Regions from separate parts of the Exiguobacterium sp. EF_C8 genome, predicted to be linked through region 2. Evidence: a T-box and tRNA genes for the amino acid it is inferred to sense, from the RefSeq annotation. Region 2 holds a T-box; the other holds one or more tRNA genes.
What was found. A T-box is a leader RNA that pairs with one kind of tRNA and senses whether it is charged. The one in region 2 lies ahead of tyrS (tyrosine--tRNA ligase), so its partner is inferred to be a tRNA-Tyr.

Region 1 (10,406 bases), 910 kb from region 2:
GGAACGACGCGGAGTCCCGTAGGGACGTAGGTCACGATTTCACACTGCCAAGAAAAGCCTCTAGTGAGGGGGAAGGCGCCAGTACCGTAAACCGACACAGGTAGGCGAGATGAGAATTCTAAGACGCGCGGGATAACTCTCGTTAAGGAACTCGGCAAAATGGTCCCGTAACTTCGGGAGAAGGGACGCTCTACACATGTAGAGCCGCAGTGAATAGGCCCAAACGACTGTTTAGCAAAAACACAGGTCTCTGCTAAATCGCAAGATGACGTATAGGGGCTGACGCCTGCCCGGTGCTGGAAGGTTAAGGGGATGGGTTAGCGCAAGCGAAGCTTTGAACCGAAGCCCCAGTAAACGGCGGCCGTAACTATAACGGTCCTAAGGTAGCGAAATTCCTTGTCGGGTAAGTTCCGACCCGCACGAAAGGCGTAACGATTTGGGCACTGTCTCAACGAGAGACCCGGTGAAATCATAGTACCTGTGAAGATGCAGGTTACCCGCGACAGGACGGAAAGACCCCATGGAGCTTTACTACAGCCTGATATTGAGGCTTTGTGCATGATGTACAGGATAGGCGGGAGACGTCGAGCCCGGAGCGCCAGCTTCGGAGGAGTCACCCTTGGGATACCGCCCTTCATGCATAGAGTCTCTAACTCGCAGCCGTGATCCGGCTGGAGGACCGTGTCAGGCGGGTAGTTTGACTGGGGCGGTCGCCTCCTAAACAGTAACGGAGGCGCCCAAAGGTTCCCTCAGAATGGTTGGAAATCATTCGTAGAGCGCAAAGGCAGAAGGGAGCTTGACTGCGAGACCTACAAGTCGAGCAGGGACGAAAGTCGGGCTTAGTGATCCGGTGGTTCCGCATGGAAGGGCCATCGCTCAACGGATAAAAGCTACCCTGGGGATAACAGGCTGATCTCCCCCAAGAGTCCACATCGACGGGGAGGTTTGGCACCTCGATGTCGGCTCATCGCATCCTGGGGCTGGAGTAGGTCCCAAGGGTTGGGCTGTTCGCCCATTAAAGCGGTACGCGAGCTGGGTTCAGAACGTCGTGAGACAGTTCGGTCCCTATCCGTCGTGGGCGCAGGAAATTTGAGGAGAGCTGTCCTTAGTACGAGAGGACCGGGATGGACGCACCGCTGGTGTACCAGTTGTTCCGCCAGGAGCATCGCTGGGTAGCTACGTGCGGACGGGATAAATGCTGAAAGCATCTAAGCATGAAGCCCCCTCCAAGATGAGATTTCCCTTTGAGTAATCAAGAAAGACCCCTCAGAGACGATGAGGTAGATAGGTCACGGGTGGAAGCATGGCGACATGTGGAGCTGAGTGATACTAATCGGTCGAGGCCTTGTTCTAGCAGATGCTTGTTGATGACTTCAGTTTTGAGGGCGCGAGCCCGTCGTCTGGTGACGATAGCCAAGTGGTCACACCCGTTCCCATGCCGAACACGGAAGTTAAGCACTTGAACGCCGAAAGTAGTTGGGGGCTTCCCCCTGTGAGGATAGGACGTTGCCAGGCAATTCATTTATTCCGCAATAGCTCAGTGGTAGAGCAACCGGCTGTTAACCGGTAGGTCGTAGGTTCAAATCCTACTTGCGGAGCCAATGGCCCGTTGGTCAAGCGGTTAAGACACCGCCCTTTCACGGCGGTAACACGGGTTCGAATCCCGTACGGGTCACCATTATACTTTTTGTGCCGGTGTAGCTCAGCTGGTAGAGCAACTGACTTGTAATCAGTAGGTCGCGGGTTCGACTCCTGTTGCCGGCACTGTTTTTTCTCAATCGTATAAGTTTCCTAGACAAACTGGGGGGGTAGCGAAGTGGCTAAACGCGGCGGACTGTAAATCCGCTCCCTCGGGTTCGGCGGTTCGAATCCGCCCCCCCCCACCATGTCGAGCCATTAGCTCAGTTGGTAGAGCATCTGACTTTTAATCAGAGGGTCGCAGGTTCGAATCCTGCATGGCTCATTTCTTGCGGAAGTAGTTCAGTGGTAGAATACGACCTTGCCAAGGTCGGGGTCGCGGGTTCGAATCCCGTCTTCCGCTTTTTCTTTCGGGGCCTTAGCTCAGCTGGGAGAGCGCCTGCCTTGCACGCAGGAGGTCAGCGGTTCGATCCCGCTAGGCTCCACCAATTTTATTTAAAGATCTTAAGCGAGTTTCGTTCGTCTTAAGTTTTTTTTATATGAAATGCCAAGCATAACCAGAGTACGTACGCAAGAACACCGTGATTCCCTTCACGGTGTTTTTTTGTATATTCATGCGTTTTTTTGTTGAGTTGAACCACCTATTTGTTACCGCTTACAATACATGTAGAAGTGACTATGACATAGGGGGAATATCGAATGAATATCGCGTATATCAGCGTACCGTACCGTTATGGACAAGGAAAGCCGGGCACTGAACACGGACCTGCTGCTGTCGAAAAAGCCGGTTTGTTAGCGACACTTGAAGCACGGGGACAAGAAGCAGTACGCTACGGGGAAGCGGCTGTTTTATCCGAGGATGCGGTCCGAGAAGAAGATCCGAAGCTAAAGCGTCTTGAAGGCGTCGTCCACACGACGAATGACTTGCATCTGATTGTTCGCGATGCGTTATCAGAGCAACGCTTTCCGTTGTTAGTTGGTGGTGATCACAGCATGGCGATCGGAACGATTGCGGGGTTACGTCAGACTGTACCACGTCTTGGCGTCATCTGGTTCGATGCACACGGTGACTTGAATACACCGGAAACATCACCGTCTGGCAACATCCACGGTATGCCGCTCGCTGTAGCCCTTGGGGAAGGACATCAGCGTTTAACGGAAGTAGGAGGAACAGATGTTAAGCTGCAACCGGAACATCTCGTCTTCATCGGATTACGTGACGTTGATCCAGGCGAACAAGAACTGATTGATCGTCTTGGTATTCGTGTCTACGATATGGAAGCGATCCGAACTCGGGGGATGGACGCGATCATGGAAGAAGCGATTGCCTATTTGAAGGAAACAACGGATGCATTCTATCTTAGTTTCGATATGGACGGTCTTGATCCATCGCTTGTCGTCGGTACAGGAACACGTGTTGCTGATGGCATTTTCTTAGACGATGCGAAGACGGTGTTACAGCATTGTGCGGTAGCAGAAGATTTCATTGCAGCTGAATTTGTTGAAGTGAATCCTTTGCTTGAAGAAGGAAACGGAACCGCGGAACTTGCGAATGAACTGATCGGAGATTTACTTTTGGCAATGGAAACACATCGCTTAGTAAAATAATGGATAGAACTTGAACTCTTTTCATCGGGGTTCAAGTTTTTTTGTTACAATTTAAAAGGAGATGAAACATTTATCGGTCGACTTCGTATAAGAGATTGACCGCATAGAGCGGGGGGTATTCAAAGTGGAAGAAACGACACTACGCTTAATTGAGCGAGTGAAACAGGGAGACCGTGATGCTTTTGCGGCACTTGTTGATCTATATAAGGAAGGTGCCTTTCTTGTGGCTTTCCGGGTCTTGCGCGATCGAATGGAAGCGGAGGATGCGACACAAGAAGCCTTCATCCGTGTATTTACGAAGATCGATTCGTATAATGCACAATGGAAGTTCCGGACTTGGTTATACCGAATCGTTACGAACGTATCGATTGACCGATTACGGAAAAAGAAACCTGACTATTCTCTTGATGCTGAGATGTCAGGTACTGAAGGACTGACATTGTATTCACAACTCGAAAGCAAGGACACCTTGCCGGAGGACCAAGTGGTCGATAACGAGCAACGAAGTGAAGTCGGGGATGCGATTGCAGCTTTACCAGAAAAATACCGCGTCCCACTCGTCCTGAAATATATAGAGGATCTTTCACTAAAGGAAATCAGTGAAATGATCGAATTACCTGTCGCTACTGTCAAAACTAGAATTCATCGTGGACGGGAAGCGCTGAAGAAGCATTTTGCCAAACGATGAGAAGGAGGAACTCACCATGTCACGAGAGCATGTACATGAACGGATTCAGGATTATTTAGATCAAAACCAACCACCTGAGGAATTCGAGCGATTGGAAGCAGAGTTACGGGAAGCGGACGCGATGGACGAGTTCGAAGAGTATCGACTCCTTGATGCTCGACTGCGTCAACTTCCAGCGCCCAAATTATCGGCAGATTTTACATCCCGCGTGCTGGCACAATTGCCCGACCAGGTGGATACGCCGAGCGCTGCTTTACTGCACCAACCGCAACCGTCCCGTTTTGGAGGGAAGATGAAGCAATACCCATTGCTCGCGGCGGCGGCTGTTTTCTTACTTTTGTCGATCGGTAGCCTTGGTGGTTATATGGCACAGGAAGAACATGACTTATCTTATACAAATGCACCAGGCATCGTCGCTCAAAATGGTGAGGTCGTCGTGCCAAAAGGCGTCACGGTCGATCAAGATCTCTATGTCGAAGGCGGGAACGTCCGAATCGAAGGGAAAGTTAATGGCGACGTCATGACCGTTGACGGGAAAGCTTACACGGCGAGTGCCGGTAGCGTGACCGGAGAAATCAAGGAAATTGATCAATTATTCGAACGCGTTTGGTACGGAATCAAACGTCTATTTCAATAATCAGATGGGACGAGTCGAACTCGTCCCTTTGTGCTATAATGGAAACTGTTTAAATCAGATGAGTTAGGGGGCACGGTTGGTGAATTACTTCAGCTGGCAACCACTTCAATTTCAATTGTTGAAACTGGGAGAAAACGTACATTGGTACGATTATATTAATGATGTGATTGATATCGCGGTTGTGACGTTCGTTATTTACCGTCTCATGATCATCGTCAAAGGAACAAAAGCGGTCCAGCTCATTAAAGGGATTTCGGTCATTTTGATCAGTTGGTTCCTGAGTGGCTTTTTTGGACTCAAAACACTTCAATTCTTACTCAATCAAATTATCACCTATGGGTTACTGGGGATCATCATCATCTTCCAACCCGAACTCCGGCGTGGACTGGAACACTTAGGACGAACGAGTAAATTCTTCTCACGTAGTGCGATCAGTGATGAAGATGAACAAGTTCGAATCGTCGATGCGCTCGTATCGTCTGCCCAGTACATGTCAAAACGCCGTATTGGAGCACTCGTGACGATTGAACGTGAGACAGGACTGAGTGAATACGTAGAGACGGGCATTCCGCTTGGTTCACAAATCACGAGTCAGTTGCTGATCAACTTATTCATTCCGAATACACCATTACATGATGGCGCTGTCATCGTCCAGCAAGGCAAGTTAGCAGCTGCCGCTTGTTACTTACCGTTGTCAGAAAGTGCACATATCTCAAAAGAGCTTGGAACACGTCACCGCGCTGCAATCGGTGTCAGTGAAGTAACGGATAGTGTTACGCTCGTCGTCTCGGAAGAAACGGGTGGTGTCTCACTCGCCATCAATGGACGTCTGTACCGGGAACTCGATGAAGAATCCTTACGGACGAAGTTGCTTGAGACGATCGTTAAGGTCGAACAGACGAATACTTCCTTCTTGAACTGGATGGGGGCGAAAAAATAATGTTCGAAAAATGGTTCAATGAACGATGGTTTTTACGCATTGTTGCGGTCGTCTTAGCCGTCATGTTGTATTTGATGGTGGCAGGTTCGAATACGACAGGAAAGAGTGACGCCGCTAGTCTGTTGCCGATCGCAGGTCAAGGTTCGACGAAATTTGACGTGCCGGTCACGGTCCAGTATGATGAATCGCAGTGGGTCGCCTATAATATTCCAAATACGATGGAGGTAACCGTTAAAGGTCCATCGAGTAGCTTGACGATGCTTCGGCTTGTTCAGGATTTTGGGTTATCGATTGATTTAAAAGGACTTGACCCTGGCTATCATCGTGTCCGTGTCACAGCAACTGGCTTCGGAAAAGATGTCGAGGTGACGCCAAAGCAGGAGACGATTGAAGTCTTCCTCGATAAGAAGATTACAAAGGAAGTACCGGTACAAGTCGCCTTACTCAATAAAAACAAAATCGCTGAAGGATATGTCGCTGGGGAAGCGCAACCGAATCAACAAACCGTTGAAGTTACGGGAGGCGCAGAGAAGTTACAGGCGATTTCAGCGATCCAAGTACCGATCGATGTAACTGGTCGGGCAGAGACGTTTAAAGAGACGTTCAATGCCAAAGCGACCGATGCGAACGGGAATACGATCAATGCATCTTATCAACCGGAACAACTAGAAATCACAGTACCGATCTATAAGGAAAGTAAGACGGTACCGATCAATGTGCAGACAAAAGATGACGTCAAAAAAGGATATACCGTCGTCAAGATCGTTCCCGTTACGACGGAAGCTCGTCTATATGGAACAAAAGAAGAGTTAGAGCGTATCGGTTCCGTTGATACGGAAGCGGTCTCGCTCAAAGGATTGACGAAGACGACAGAAAAAACCGTCAAACTTGTTGAACCGGAAAATGCGACAGCGATGGATCCGACACAGGTCACCGTCAATATCGTTGTCGAAAAGGAAAATGCGAAGTCGACGACGGAAACCGTCGAGGATCGGGCAGAGAAAACGATTCCCGGTGTGACGGTCACGTTAAATGGGTTTGATGAATCGAAGTATACGATTGATTACAACCAAACGATTGATGTCGTTGTCCGTGGGAAAGAATCTGATTTAGCATCGATCGATGCGACGGATATCAAAGCGGTCATCGATGTGACGGGACTAAAAGAAGGAACGCACGGATTGCCGATTTCGTATCAGACGTCAAAAGCCTTTGATGTCCTGCGTCCGGATAATATGGATGTCACGCTAAAAGCTGTTCCGCGGACATCCGTTCCGACCAATTAAAACAAATTAGTGAAATGAGGAAATAACACATGGGTAAGTATTTTGGAACTGACGGCGTACGCGGCGTCGCAAACGTAGAATTGACACCGGAACTAGCATATCGCCTCGGTCGAACAGGTGGTTACGTGTTGACGAAACACGAAAGCACACGACCAAAAGTCTTGATTGGACGCGATACACGTGTTTCTGGTCAAATGCTTGAGAACGCACTCATCGCTGGTCTTTTATCAATCGGTGCAGAAGTCATGCGTCTTGGTGTCATCTCGACACCGGGTGTCGCGTATCTGACAAAAACGATGGATGCCACAGCGGGAGTCATGATTTCTGCATCGCACAATCCAGTTGAAGATAACGGAATCAAGTTCTTCGGTTCAGATGGCTTCAAGCTCGATGACGCAACTGAGCTTGAAATCGAAGCATTGCTCGATGAAGCAGAAGATACATTACCACGTCCAGCCGGAAAAGAACTCGGTTTCGTTCACGATTACTACGAAGGTGCACAAAAATATCTTCATATGCTTCGCCAGACATCGGATGAAGATTTCTCAGGCATCCATGTCGCGATCGACGGCGCACACGGTGCGACGTCAAGCCTCGCACCACGCCTATTCGGTGACTTGGAAGCAGAAGTATCGACGATCGGTACAACTCCGAACGGACTCAACATCAATGATGGTGTCGGTTCGACACACCCAGAACATCTCGCTGCCTTCGTTAAGGAAAAAGGCGCAGATGTTGGTTTATCGTTTGATGGAGACGGCGACCGCTTGATTGCAGTCGATGAGAACGGTGATATCGTCGATGGCGATAAAATCATGTTCATTTGCGGAAAATACTTGAATGAACTTGGTCGTCTGAAAGACAACACGATCGTTGCGACGGTCATGAGTAACCTCGGCTTCCATAAAACTGTTGAAGAAAACGGGATGACGGCACTTCAGACAGCAGTCGGTGACCGTTATGTCGTCGAAGAAATGCGTAAGAACGACTACACGCTCGGTGGTGAACAGTCGGGGCATATCATCTTCATGGATTACTCAACGACAGGGGACGGCATGTTGTCAGGCGTCCAGTTGTTGCAAATCATGAAAGCGACAGGGAAAAAGTTATCGGAACTCGCAGCTGAGATGCCGATCTTCCCACAACGTCTCGTTAACATCCGTGTCTCAGACAAAAATGGTGCAATGAGCGGTCCTGCCGTACAAGCGATCATTGCAGAAGTCGAAGCAGAGATGGCAGGCAACGGACGTATTCTCGTTCGTGCGTCAGGAACAGAACCACTCGTTCGTGTCATGGCAGAAGCCCCGACACAAGAAGCGTGTGATGCATACGTCGAGCGGATCGCGAACGTCGTTCGTGAGAACTACGCGTTACAAGAAAACTAAGCAGCCCGAAGCAGAGCGATTGCTCTGCTTCTTTTTTACAATTATTTTAGAAAAACAAATTGATATTTTTACAAAAAATAGGGATTATGCGTATTGAATAGAAAAATATCGGGAATAGTTACAAATACGTTACCTTTCTTGCTTTTTCAGATTAAAGTTCGTATGATGGTGAAGTCGGACAGAAACGGGGTCGGACAGAAACAAGAAGCGCCAGGGCTTTCTCCGTAGGACGAAAGCTGACGAGGTGGAGGTTTATCGAATGATTCGGCGGATGCCTCCCGGTACCAGATCCATACCGTAAATCGTTCTGAAATCGTCCAAGTGATTGGGCGGACAAACAGACCGATCGGGATCCTCTCAACAAGAGCCGTTTCCTCTTCAGGGAAATACTTGTAAATGGAGAGATGTAACATGTGCGGAATCGTAGGTATGATTGGACAGGTCAACACGAAAGAAATTTTATTAAAAGGTCTCGAGAAGCTCGAGTACCGCGGCTATGACTCGGCAGGTCTTGCGTTCGTCAACGACGGCGTCCAAGTCCACAAAGAAGTAGGCCGGATTGCTGCGCTACGCGAAGTCGTTCCTGCAGATGCAGACGGCACAGTCGGAATCGGACACACACGCTGGGCGACACACGGTGTCCCAAGCGTACCAAACGCGCACCCGCACCAAAGTGCGTCAACACGTTTCACACTCGTGCACAACGGTGTCATCGAGAACGATGAGCAGTTGAAAGCAGAATTGAATGTCGATCTCCTCAGCGACACGGATACAGAAGTCATCGTTCAGATGATCGAAAAGAACTTCAACGAGACAGGTGATGTCGCGGAAGCATTCCGTCAAACACTCCGCGTCTTGCACGGTTCGTATGCCCTCGCATTGATCGATGCTGAAAATCCAGACGTTTTGTACATTGCGAAAAACAAATCACCACTTCTCGTTGGTCTCGGTGACGGGACGTTCAACGTCGTCGCATCAGACGCAATGGCAATGTTACAAGTAACGGATCAATTCGTTGAGCTGCATGACGGTGAGATGATCATCTTGACGCGTGATAGCGTTACGATTCAAGATCTCGACGGTAACGTTCAAGAGCGTGAAGCATATACGGCTGAAATCGATGCATCAGATATCGAAAAAGGAACGTATGCGCACTACATGCTCAAAGAGATGGATGAGCAACCAGCTGTCATCCGCAACATCGTTCAACAATATCAAAATGAAGCAGGCGACATCACACTCGACCAATCGGTCCGTGATCTCGTACTCGGTCGTGACCGTGTCTACATCATCGGTTGCGGAACAAGCTATCATGCTGGTTTGATTGGGAAACAGTTGATTGAACAAATCGCAGGCATCCCGACAGAAGTGCACATCTCTTCTGAGTTCGGATACAACATGCCATTATTGACAGAGAAACCACTCTTCCTCTTCCTTTCACAATCAGGTGAAACAGCGGATAGCCGTGCGGTTCTCGTTGAAGCGAAGAAACTTGGTCACCCGGCACTGACGATCACGAACGTTCCAGGATCAACATTGTCACGTGAGGCGAACGCAACATTATTGCTCCACGCGGGTCCAGAAATCGCCGTTGCTTCAACAAAAGCGTATACAGCTCAAATCGCTGTCCTCGCTGTTCTTGCGTTTGACCTCGCTCAAGCGAAAGGGGTTGCTGTCAACTTCGATCTCATGAAGGAACTCGGTAAAATCTCAAGTGCGATGGAATCGGTCATGTCTCAAAAAGATCGTTTCCAAGAAATCGCGACAGAGTACTTGTCTGAATCACGTAACGCGTTCTTCATCGGTCGCGGACAAGATGCATACGTCGGGATGGAAGGTGCATTGAAACTCAAAGAGATCTCGTATATTCAAGCAGAAGGATATGCGGGTGGCGAGCTCAAGCACGGTCCGATCGCTTTGATCGAAGATAACACACCGGTCATCGCACTCGTGACACAACCACACGTTCACCTCAACAACCGTGGGAACGTCAAGGAAGTCGTCGCGCGTGGTGCAAACGCGTGTGTCATCGCAGCAGAAGGTCTTGAATTGCCGACGGATGCCTTCGTCATCCCAGCAGTCGAGCCACTCTTGTCACCGCTCTTGTCTGTCTTGCCACTTCAATTGATTTCATACTACGCGGCACTCGGTCGCGACTGTGACGTCGATAAGCCACGTAACTTGGCGAAGTCAGTAACGGTTGAATAAGAAAATAAATCGACTC
Region 2 (10,406 bases):
CTTCAACTCCCATATCGACGAGTTTTTGAATCGAATTCGACATGTTCATCTTCTCGTAAATCTTAACGGCCGGTACGTTCAATGATAGTTCTAATGCCGTACGAACCGTTACATTACCACGGTAACGTCCACCTTCGTTCTTGATCGGACGGTCGCCAGGTTGACGTGGTACAGTCTGGTAGTAGTACTCTTCATCATTAACGGTAGACCCTGGTGTGATCAAGCGATTTTCAATCCCGTTCGAGTAAACGAGGATTGGTTTTGCCGTTGACCCGATTTGACGTTTGGCTTGGAATGCCCGGTTGAAATCGTCAGCTTTTCCATCCATATACCGTCCGCCGACGAATCCGAGGATACGTCCCGTTTCATTTTGAACCATGACTGCTGCTGTTTCTTCTGGATCCTGTTTCGAAACGCTTTTTTTCGTTTTTGGATCGACGACTTGTTTGTATTGCATGCTTCCTGGGAAGTTCGCACTGTTCTTCGCAGGTTGTTGCATCGCTTCATGAATTTTTTTATCAAGTGTCAAGTGAACTTTGTAGCCGCCTTGGCGCAGTGCAACAAGTGCTTGATCTTGATAGTTGGCACGCACTTCTGCCAGTTCAGACGGTTTCACTTCATCTTCTTTCACGCCATCTTGTTTCATCAGATACTTCGTCATGATTTTCGTTGCTTCACGTTCGGCTAAATCGTAGACATACGGATACGTATCACGAGAACGTTTTGATTGTTTCGCGAAATCTTTCGTAATATCATGCTTGATTGCTTTTTCGTACTGTTCCTTCGTGATGTTTTTCGCGACATACATCCGCTTCAATACTGTTTTCATCCGGTTGACGCTTGGCGTCAAGTCCTTTTTGACGACGCCACCTTGAAGGTAAGGGGTGTAGTAATAAGGGTTTTTAGGAATCCCAGCGAGAAAAGCTGCTTGTGGTAACGTCAGTTTTTTCGCGGATTTGTTGAAAACTCCTTGTGATGCAGCCTCGATCCCCGCGATATTACGACCGAGTGAATTGCGACCGAATGAGACGACATTCAAATACGCTTGTAAAATTTCATCTTTTGACATCGCGTTTTCAAGGCGCAATGCTAAAAGAATTTCTTTCGCTTTCCGTTCGAATGAGACTTCGTTCGTCAAGATTTGGTTTTTGATTAATTGTTGTGTTAGCGTACTTCCGCCTGTGCGCGACGCAGAATTCGTTAGTTCTTGTAGAACTGCTCGTAATGTCGCTTTTGGAACGACACCATCGTGTTGATAGAAGTCTACATCTTCCGTTGATAAAAGCGCATCGATCAAGTAAGGAGAAATCTTCTTGATATCGACAGGCTGACGTTCTTCATCTGTTGAGATGTTCGTCAGCTTTTCACCACTTCCCCAATAAATTTGGCTTGTGACGGCATAGCTGTTGACTTGTTGTTTCATCTCAGTCAATGGTGGTGCTTTTGTGTCCTTGACGAGCGAAGCGAAATAGCCGCCCGCTGCACCAACAGAAAAACTACCGACGAGTAAGACAGCTATGATGAGGAACAAAATGATGTTCCATGAAACATCATATGTGATATTTGACCAGTGCCGAACGGCTTTCGTCCGGGGATGATTCCAAAACTTGAACCAGTTCTCGCGCATAAATGATCTCCTTTGCATCTTAAACTTAGGTGTAAATTAATATTAAATCACAGATAGACGTATTATACCATAAATCTACTAATGAAATCGGACTTGACAGCGGATTCGCCTTCGACGTATCATGAAACCATCTTATTTTCGTATATTGCGCTAAACCATGATCGGAATATAGTAGTAAGTCACTCCCTGTGACAGAGACCTAGTGGTGCTGCGAACTAGGACACAGTGAACTTACGAATTACGCTTCCAGGAGTTTCTTGAGAAATCAAGCGGTCCGTCCCGTTATCGACGAACCAAGTGGTCCTTTTACACAAAAGGACAATTAGGGTGGTACCACGGAATATTCCGTCCCTTCGTTTTAGACGAAGGGACGGTTTTTTTTGTTAATAGTGAACTTTAGGAGGAGAAACAATGACGTTATTAGAGGATTTAGAATTTCGCGGGTTAATTAACCAAATGACAGATGAAGAAGGGCTGAAAACATTACTCGAGAATCCGACGACGCTTTACACAGGCTTCGATCCAACAGCAGATTCACTTCACATCGGACACTTGTTGCCGATTTTAGTCTTAAAAAGATTCCAACAAGCGGGTCACCATGTCGTAGGTCTCGTTGGAGGGGCAACTGGGATGATTGGGGATCCGAGTGGTCGTGCAACGGAACGGTCATTGAACACATCGGATATCGTCGAAGAGTTCGCGAATCGGATTAAAGATCAACTGTCACGTTTCTTACCACTTGAAGGTGAAAATCCGGTCACGATCGCCAATAACTTAGACTGGACGAAAGATTTGACAATCATCGATTTCTTACGTGATATCGGAAAACACTTCCCGGTCAGCTACATGCTTGCGAAGGACTCTGTTGATTCACGTCTTCAAAACGGTATCTCATTCACTGAGTTCTCATACATGTTACTTCAATCGTTTGACTTCTTGAAACTTTACGAAGACAAAGGATGCCGTCTTCAAGTAGGAGGTAGTGATCAGTGGGGGAACATCACAGCAGGAATGGAGCTGATTCGTCGTGCTGGTCATGAAGAAAAAGCATTCGGATTGACAGTACCGCTCGTTACGAAAGCGGATGGTCAGAAATTCGGTAAGACAGCTGGCGGTGCGGTCTGGTTAGATGCTGATAAAACGTCACCGTACGAGTTCTACCAGTTCTGGTTCAATGTAGACGATCTCGACGTCATCAAGTTCTTGAAATACTTCACGTTCTTGACGCACGAAGAACTCGATGCACTTGCAGAAGAAGTCAAGGCAGCACCAGAGAAGCGCGTCGCACAACGTCGTCTTGCAGAAGAAATGACGGTTCTCGTCCACGGTGAAGAAGGTCTGACACAAGCACAACGTATTACGACGGCACTCTTTAGCGGAGATATTAAATCGTTGCAAGTCGAAGATATCGAAGATGCCTTCAAAGGCATGCCACGCTTTACACTCGGCGAATCAAACAACCTCGTCGACGTGCTCGTTGAGGCGAAGATTAGTCCGTCAAAACGTCAGGCACGTGAAGACGTCACGAACGGTGCGATCTACCTCAACGGAGAACGCGAGCAAGACTTAACGAAAGAAATCACTGAATCAGATGCAATCGGTCGCTTTACGATCGTACGTCGCGGAAAGAAAAAATACTTCGTCGTCGAGCATGCTTGATGATAAACGAAACGCTCCCTGCACATAGATGCAGAGAGCGTTTTTTAAGCTGTCCGGAATAAGCGAAGTGGCAACAAGCGAACGGCGATCGTCGTGGCAATGACGGCTTTGATCGTATCCCATAAGACGAAAGGATAGTTGATCGCAAAAGCATCTTTGAACGACAGATCGAGTACAGCCATCAGACCGAATGTTCCGAGCAAGTAGACTAAACCAAGTCCGAAGACGATCATCCCGATGAAGAGGGGGACGAAACGACGTGTTTTTTCAGCGATGAGACCGATGAAGAATCCGGCAATCGGAAAGGCAATCAAATACCCGACAGTTGGTCCGACGAATGGAGCAAGTCCACCTTTTCCGCCGAGAACAGGGAGACCAGCAGCTGCGAGCAATAAGAAGATCAAGACAGCAAGTCCACCGCGTTTTCCACCGAGAATGGCACTGACCGTCATGATTGCGAGCATCTGAAGTGTGATCGGAACGGCGCCGACCAGTTGGATCTGCGGCAAAGAGCTAACGGCTGCGATGATGGCAGCACCAAGGGCGATGAACGTTAAATCTCTTGTTTTCATGAATAAAGTCCTCTTTTCTATTTGTGTTAACTATGTATGTTTATAGGTTAACACAAATAAATAATTGGCGTCACTCTTTTTTTAAGACCAGGTATACATTTTCATGATATGTACAAAAAAAGCACCCACCGAAGTGAGTGCTGGAACAATCGATTAACGTGAGTAGTACTCGACGACGAGTTGTTCTTGGATTTGATCGTTCAATTCAGAACGCTCAGGAAGACGGACGAACGTTCCTTCGAGCTTCTCAGCATCGAAAGTAACGAAGTCTTTAGTTGCTGGAGCAACTTCGAGTGCTTCTTTGATAACGACAAAGTTCTTCGATTTTTCGCGAACTGAGATCGTTTGACCTGGTTTCACGCGGAACGACGGGATGTCGACGCGAGCGCCATCAACTTGGATGTGACCGTGGTTGACGAGCTGACGAGCAGCACGACGTGTACGAGCCATACCCATACGGTAAACGACGTTATCAAGACGTGTTTCAAGTAAGAACATGAAGTTCTCACCGTGAATACCAGGCATTTTGCCAGCATCGTTGAACATACGGTTGAATTGGCGTTCGTTTACTCCGTACATGTGACGAAGCGTTTGCTTCGCTTGAAGTTGAAGACCGTACTCAGACATTTTACGACGGCTGTTACCGTGTTGTCCTGGAGCGTACGGACGTTTTGCGATTTCTTTTCCTGTTTCAGTAAGTGAGATACCGAGACGACGTGAAAGTTTCCAAGCTGGACCTGTATAGCGAGCCATAATAAGACTCCTCCTTAGTGTTCGTTATTATTTGCATAAAAATAATAACGCCATCAAACCCACGTTACGCCCATTTCATGATGTGGCACCCTCGCTTGATAGCAAAGTTACACGATGCCCCTCCGGTTATTCACCGAGTCATGAAATGTGATACGTAAGCGATTTGACCGCTATCGTTATCATTTCTGCACTTTTACAAGTATACGGTGTGGACAATCGACTGTCAATCAGAATTACAGATGACGAAGTAGTGTCGTACAGAATGCTTCTAAACCAGCTTGGTCGACTTCATCGAAACGGTTGAATTCTGGGCTGTCGATATCGAGGACGCCGATCGTTTGTCCGTCTTTGACGAGTGGAATGACGATTTCAGAATTCGATGCCGCGTCACATGCGATATGACCTGGGAATTGGTGAACGTCTTCGATCCGTTGTGTCGTTTGTTCTGCTGCGGACGTTCCGCAAACACCACGACCGAATGGAATACGGACGCATGCTGGAAGTCCTTGGAATGGTCCGAGGACGAGTTGGTTTTGCTCGGTATCCGTCAAATAGAAGCCGACCCAGTTGATACGGTCGAGGAATTGGTTGAGTAACGCGCTCGCATTCGATAAGTTCGCGACTTGATTGTCTTCTCCCATTAATAACGCATCGAGTTGTTTTGACAGCATGTCATATTGTTTCGTCCGGTCACCTTCATATGTCTTTGTTTCGAACATAATAAAATTCCTCCCGTGAAAAGCGTATTTTTTTTAGTTTAACGAGTTTTCGTGTAGCTGACAAACAATTGATTTTTGGACAAAGGATTCAAAACAGCGGAAGAAATCAGGAAAAGCCTCTGTAAATCTATGCAAAACGGTTGCGCTATACTATTATAAGGATAAGATTATTGCGATTTAGAGAAAATCTAAAGTCGTACGACAGAGTGGAGGTCGTGACAAATGTGGGCATGGGTGATCGGAGTCATCGTCATCGTATTACTCGTCATGCTATTCAGCATGATCAGTCGAAAAAAATACTACACGAAAATCGATGAACTTGATATGCGCAAACAAGGCATCGTCAGTGCATCGATTCCAAAGGAGTTGCAGGACTTAAAGCAACTACCGATGGCGGGTGAGACGGAGACGAAGTTCAGCTCCTGGCATCAAGCGTGGGAAGAGTTGTTAACGGTCCACGTCGCCCAAATCGATGAAACCCTTTACCGAGCGGAAGAAGCGCTCGATAAATACCGGTTCATCGCCGTCAAGAATGACCTTGAAGTAACGGAACAATTGATTGCGGAACTCGAAGGATTGATCGATGAGATGCTCGTCGAGATGTCGACGTTCAAAACGAATCAATCGGTTCTAGCAGAGTTGAAAGCGCAAGGGGAAGCTGATTCTGGGCAAGTTCGGAAATCGTTATTGATCCAAGCGAACTCATTCGGTCCGGCGCTCGCGCGTCTGGAAGAACGAAGTGAACAAATCAACGCGCACTGGAATGAGATGTGTCAATACGAAGCTTCGGGTGAAGTGACGAAGGCTTACGAAACAAGCTTGTTGCTTGAGCAAGAAGTAGCGACGACGCGTCAGCTTGTTGAACTCGTGCCGAAACAATGGAAGATTCTCGCACATGAATTGCGTCAACGGATTGATCAGCTCGGAGCGGGTTATAAGGAAATGTCGTTAGATGGGTATCCGCTTGAACCACTCGGTCTTCAATCCGAGATCAAACGGTTCGAGGAACAACGTCTGAGCCTTTCTGAAAAAATCGAGATGCTTGAAGTCGATGGTTTAGAAGAAGCGATTCAACAGTTATCAGCCGACGTTGATCAAATGTATGATACGTTCCGTCGTGAAGTTGATGCACGTCATCAAGTGAAAAAAGAAAATCAATCCTTGAAACAAAAAGCATTACGGATGCGCGAACGGATTCATCAATTGGCGCAAGAGTTCAGTATTTTACGTGAAAAGTATGAAATCTCAGCAGATCTTGGAATTCACTACGAAACGATCCAGCGTGACGAAGAGCTACTGTTTGAAGCAGCAAAAGATCTCGATGAGTCGATTGCTGGGAAAATCATTCCGTTCAGTATGCTCGAAGATCAAATGCGCGATGCGATTCGCTTAGAGGAACAGTTGATGATTCAGTACGAACGCTTTACGGTCGAACTTCAAGCGCTTCGAAAAGAAGAGACAGAAGTGCGCGAACGGATCGTCGAATGGCGTCATCAGCTCTCGCAAACACGTCTTCGTCTGAAACGACTTGGATTACCGAACTTACCAACGGAAGTTGAAGAAGCACTACGTAATGCGAACCGTTCGCTACAGACGCTTGAGACACGGCTCGAAGAGTTACCGTTTAATGTCCGATCGATCGTTGCACAAAGTCAAGACGTCCAAGAAACGTTTAAACATGTGCAAGAACGGTTAGATACATTAGTGTTCGAAGTCACGTATGCCGAACGGCTCGTCCAGTATGCGAACCGATACCGTCGCCACGACAATGAGATACATATGTCGCTGACGATCGCGGAAACGAAGTTCTTAGCGGGAGACTATGAACGTACGATCGTCTTAGCGGAACGTGTCCTAAATGAATACGATCCGGACGCGATCGAACGCATTAAACGATCGTGTGCACCAGAGGAAACGTTGCACGTTTAAATCAGGATCGACAATTCAGGGTGACCGTCATGGTCACCCTATTTTTGTAAAAAGAGGAGTGAGTAGAATGGGAACACTATACGTAAACGGATTGATTCGAACGATGGCACATGAAGAGGACGTCCATTCAGCGATGTTCGTCGAGAAGACGCGGATCATCGCAATGGGGGAGGAAGGAAAACTACGTCGACGTTTCGGTAGACGTATTGATCAGATTCAAGACTTGAACGGAAAAGCTGTTTATCCAGCCTTCACAGACGCACATATTCATCTGATTGGTTACGGGGAAGCGATCAACCGTGTCGATGCCTCGCGTTATACGACGCTTGAAGCATTAGGACAAGCTTTCCTCAAGGCAGAACCAATCAATGGGATTCACGTGGCGGAAGGATATGACGAAACGAAACTTGACCGTGCGCCGACAAAAGCATGGCTGAATCAGTTGTTCCCGGACGCTCCTGCCTTATTAAAACGGACAGACCGGCATACCGCACTTGTCAACGATGTTTTATTCCAACAGCTCGGCTATAAAGCATCGACTGTCATCGATGGTGGAAAGATCGGCTTATCGGATAACGGCGAAGCTGACGGATTTTTGTACGATGCGGCGCTTGAACCTTTGTATGCGTTACAAGCTGGAAACTTAGAGCGAAACAAATCGTCACTCCGATCAGCAATCAAGAGTTTGTATCAATACGGCATCATTGCGGCACACACAGAAGATTTATCGTATCACGGAGATGTCGCGGAAATCCTCCAAGCATATAAAGAAGTGACAGAAGAGACAGGCTTCCATACACATCTACTCGTTCATCATCTTGTCATCGATGAGTTCGTGCAACAGCAACCAATTTTGCCATCAACGATGTCAATTGGTGCGATGAAACTATTCGTCGACGGCGCACTCGGAGGACGGACAGCTCTTCTCGGTCGTGGTTATTCTGATGATCCGACGACACGTGGTATCGAAGTGCATACACCAGAACAACTCGAACAACTCGTCAAGCGTGCACGTAGTTACGGGTTTACAGTTGCGGCACATGTCATCGGTGATTTAGCGATTGAACGATTCGTACAGGTGCTCGAGAAATATCCAGCACCAAAAGGCAAGCGGGATCGGATCATTCATGCGACGGTCGTTCGACCAGAAACGCTTGCACGAATTCGGAAGTTACCGGTCTTGATTGACGTTCAACCGGTCTTTTTACTGGATGACGCAGACTTTATCGTCGATCGACTCGGATTGAACCGCTTAGACTGGAGTTATCGTTTACGTTCGTTAGCTGAGACCGGCGCATTATTATGCGGTGGGGCAGATGCGCCGATCTCTGACCCCGATGTCCGGCGTTCCCTGTATGCAGCGACGGAAGGAACAGCGGGACGTGTCAATAAGGCGAATGAGACGTTATCGATGTACGAAGCCTTGTTACTCTTTACGAAAAATCCACATCTCGCGACCGAGACACATGGACGCAAAGGATTACTCCTACCAGGATACGATGCCGATTTCGTCATCTTTGAAGAAGACTTCTATCGCTTGCGTGGTGAAGCCATCTTGAATAACCGTTTAGTGGAGACTGTCCAAGCTGGTAAAATCGTCTATCAGGCAGAAGCAACCTTAGTTTGATGTTGCTTCTGTATAGTGCGAAATAGCTTCTGAATAAAAAGAAGATAGTCCAGGTGCATACGCATCGTAATAAGCGCGAAACCGTTCGTCGGACACGTACATCTGACCGAGTGACTCAAAAATAGATAACTCACATGGGTAATAGTACGTATCGATGAAGTCATGTTGTTCCTTGACGACCTGTTGAACGTCCGGATCAGATGCCGCACGTCCGTCGCGGTAAAGGATCGTCAAGCGTTGATCGAGTTGTTTGTGCATGGCGCTAAGTCTTTCTTTCTCATTTGGGGTACGTTGTTTTTGTCTTTTTGCACTGATTCGATATGCGTCGGTGTCACCGTAGTGTTGTTGGACTTCATCTGCATGTTGTTTTTCGTGCATGACGATCTCTTCGTGACGTAAACCGCGGAATAATTGTTCATCTTTCATGGGGAGTTCTCCTATTAAAGTGAGTAATGTTTGTTCAGCGAGTTGAGCGAGCATCTGATAATGCGAAGCTTTTTCTTGAAGTAGTACAATTTGTTTTTTCAATATCGTGTGATGACTGGAGTCAGATTGTGTAAGTAATCTTTGGATTTCTGACAGCGGAAAATCAAGAGAGCGATAGAGAAGGATTTGTTGTAAACGTAAAAGATCCTCACTGCTATAATATCGGTGACCGGCATCGTTGCGCTTTGGCACAAGGAGACCGAACGTCTCATAATGATAAAGCGTTCGTTTTGTGACGCCGGTAAGTTTGGCGATTTCCTGAGTGGAATACATCATCTGTGTACCTCCTTTGATTGGAGTATAAGGGGTGACGTAACGGAAGACGCAATAAAAAAATCTGCCCTGAGGAGGCAGATTTTTTTATTGTCATAAGAATGAGCGTTGAATCTTATGCCAAAATGTATTGTTCGTCAATTTGACGGTTTTAAGTTCTTTTTCAGAGAGCTGGATATCGACTGAATCCGTTCGTGTCAGGCTGAGTGCTTCGTTATCCATCCCGATGATCGGATAATCGTTTCCGTCCTCAATGATGCGTAACGAGAGTTTCCGTCCGCGGTTCAATAGGAAAGCAGAACCGAGTGTCCGGTACCGGTTATTGTTAACGGAAGCGATCTCGCTGACTTGAAGACAGTGGATCAATGGATCGACGATCGCACCAGAAAGTGACTTGTTATAAGCCGTAGATCCCGTCGGTGTTGAGATGACCATTCCATCCCCGCGGAATGTCTCAAACAGGAAGTCATCGATATAGACTTCGATTGCGAGTGATTTGATGATGCTCGACTTTACGGAACATTCGTTCAGACAGAGCATTGGTGGTCCACCGTTGATGGATGCTTCAAGTAGTGGATAACGACGTACTTCGATTTCGCCATCCGAGACACGATTGCCCGTCTCTTTAAAGATTGCTTCGACCGCAGAAAGATCATTGATATCAAAGTCACAGTAGAACGAGTTTGGTCCTTCAGCGAATCCGACATAGATCGCATCATCACGGAAACCTGTGAAGCGTGCCGCTTGCAAGAAAGCCCCAT

Region 1: it has a tRNA-Tyr gene. The T-box ahead of tyrS (tyrosine--tRNA ligase) is inferred to sense a tRNA for this amino acid. The anticodon was not compared.

What each region holds. Positions count from the first base shown of each region.
Region 1 covers NZ_CM143264.1:200,823-211,228, forward strand. Annotated here, with positions in the region: rRNA gene ACY2IG_RS01150 (23S ribosomal RNA) at 1-1,353, shown strand, start outside; rRNA gene rrf (5S ribosomal RNA) at 1,400-1,515, shown strand; tRNA gene ACY2IG_RS01160 (tRNA-Asn) at 1,527-1,601, shown strand; tRNA gene ACY2IG_RS01165 (tRNA-Glu) at 1,604-1,678, shown strand; tRNA gene ACY2IG_RS01170 (tRNA-Thr) at 1,692-1,764, shown strand; tRNA gene ACY2IG_RS01175 (tRNA-Tyr) at 1,803-1,886, shown strand; tRNA gene ACY2IG_RS01180 (tRNA-Lys) at 1,891-1,963, shown strand; tRNA gene ACY2IG_RS01185 (tRNA-Gly) at 1,970-2,041, shown strand; tRNA gene ACY2IG_RS01190 (tRNA-Ala) at 2,051-2,126, shown strand; gene rocF (arginase) at 2,338-3,246, shown strand; gene sigW (RNA polymerase sigma factor SigW) at 3,371-3,934, shown strand; gene ACY2IG_RS01205 (anti-sigma factor) at 3,951-4,571, shown strand; gene cdaA (diadenylate cyclase CdaA) at 4,651-5,511, shown strand; gene ACY2IG_RS01215 (CdaR family protein) at 5,511-6,797, shown strand; gene glmM (phosphoglucosamine mutase) at 6,827-8,182, shown strand; gene glmS (glutamine--fructose-6-phosphate transaminase (isomerizing)) at 8,594-10,390, shown strand.
Region 2 covers NZ_CM143264.1:2,384,411-2,394,816, reverse strand. Annotated here, with positions in the region: gene ACY2IG_RS12735 (transglycosylase domain-containing protein) at 1-1,627, opposite strand, end outside; T-box leader at 1,776-1,983, shown strand; gene tyrS (tyrosine--tRNA ligase) at 2,039-3,286, shown strand; gene ACY2IG_RS12725 (biotin transporter BioY) at 3,331-3,858, opposite strand; gene rpsD (30S ribosomal protein S4) at 4,012-4,611, opposite strand; gene ACY2IG_RS12715 (GAF domain-containing protein) at 4,845-5,330, opposite strand; gene ezrA (septation ring formation regulator EzrA) at 5,553-7,259, shown strand; gene ACY2IG_RS12705 (amidohydrolase) at 7,327-8,886, shown strand; gene ACY2IG_RS12700 (MerR family transcriptional regulator) at 8,878-9,648, opposite strand; gene ACY2IG_RS12695 (NAD kinase) at 9,739-10,406, opposite strand, start outside.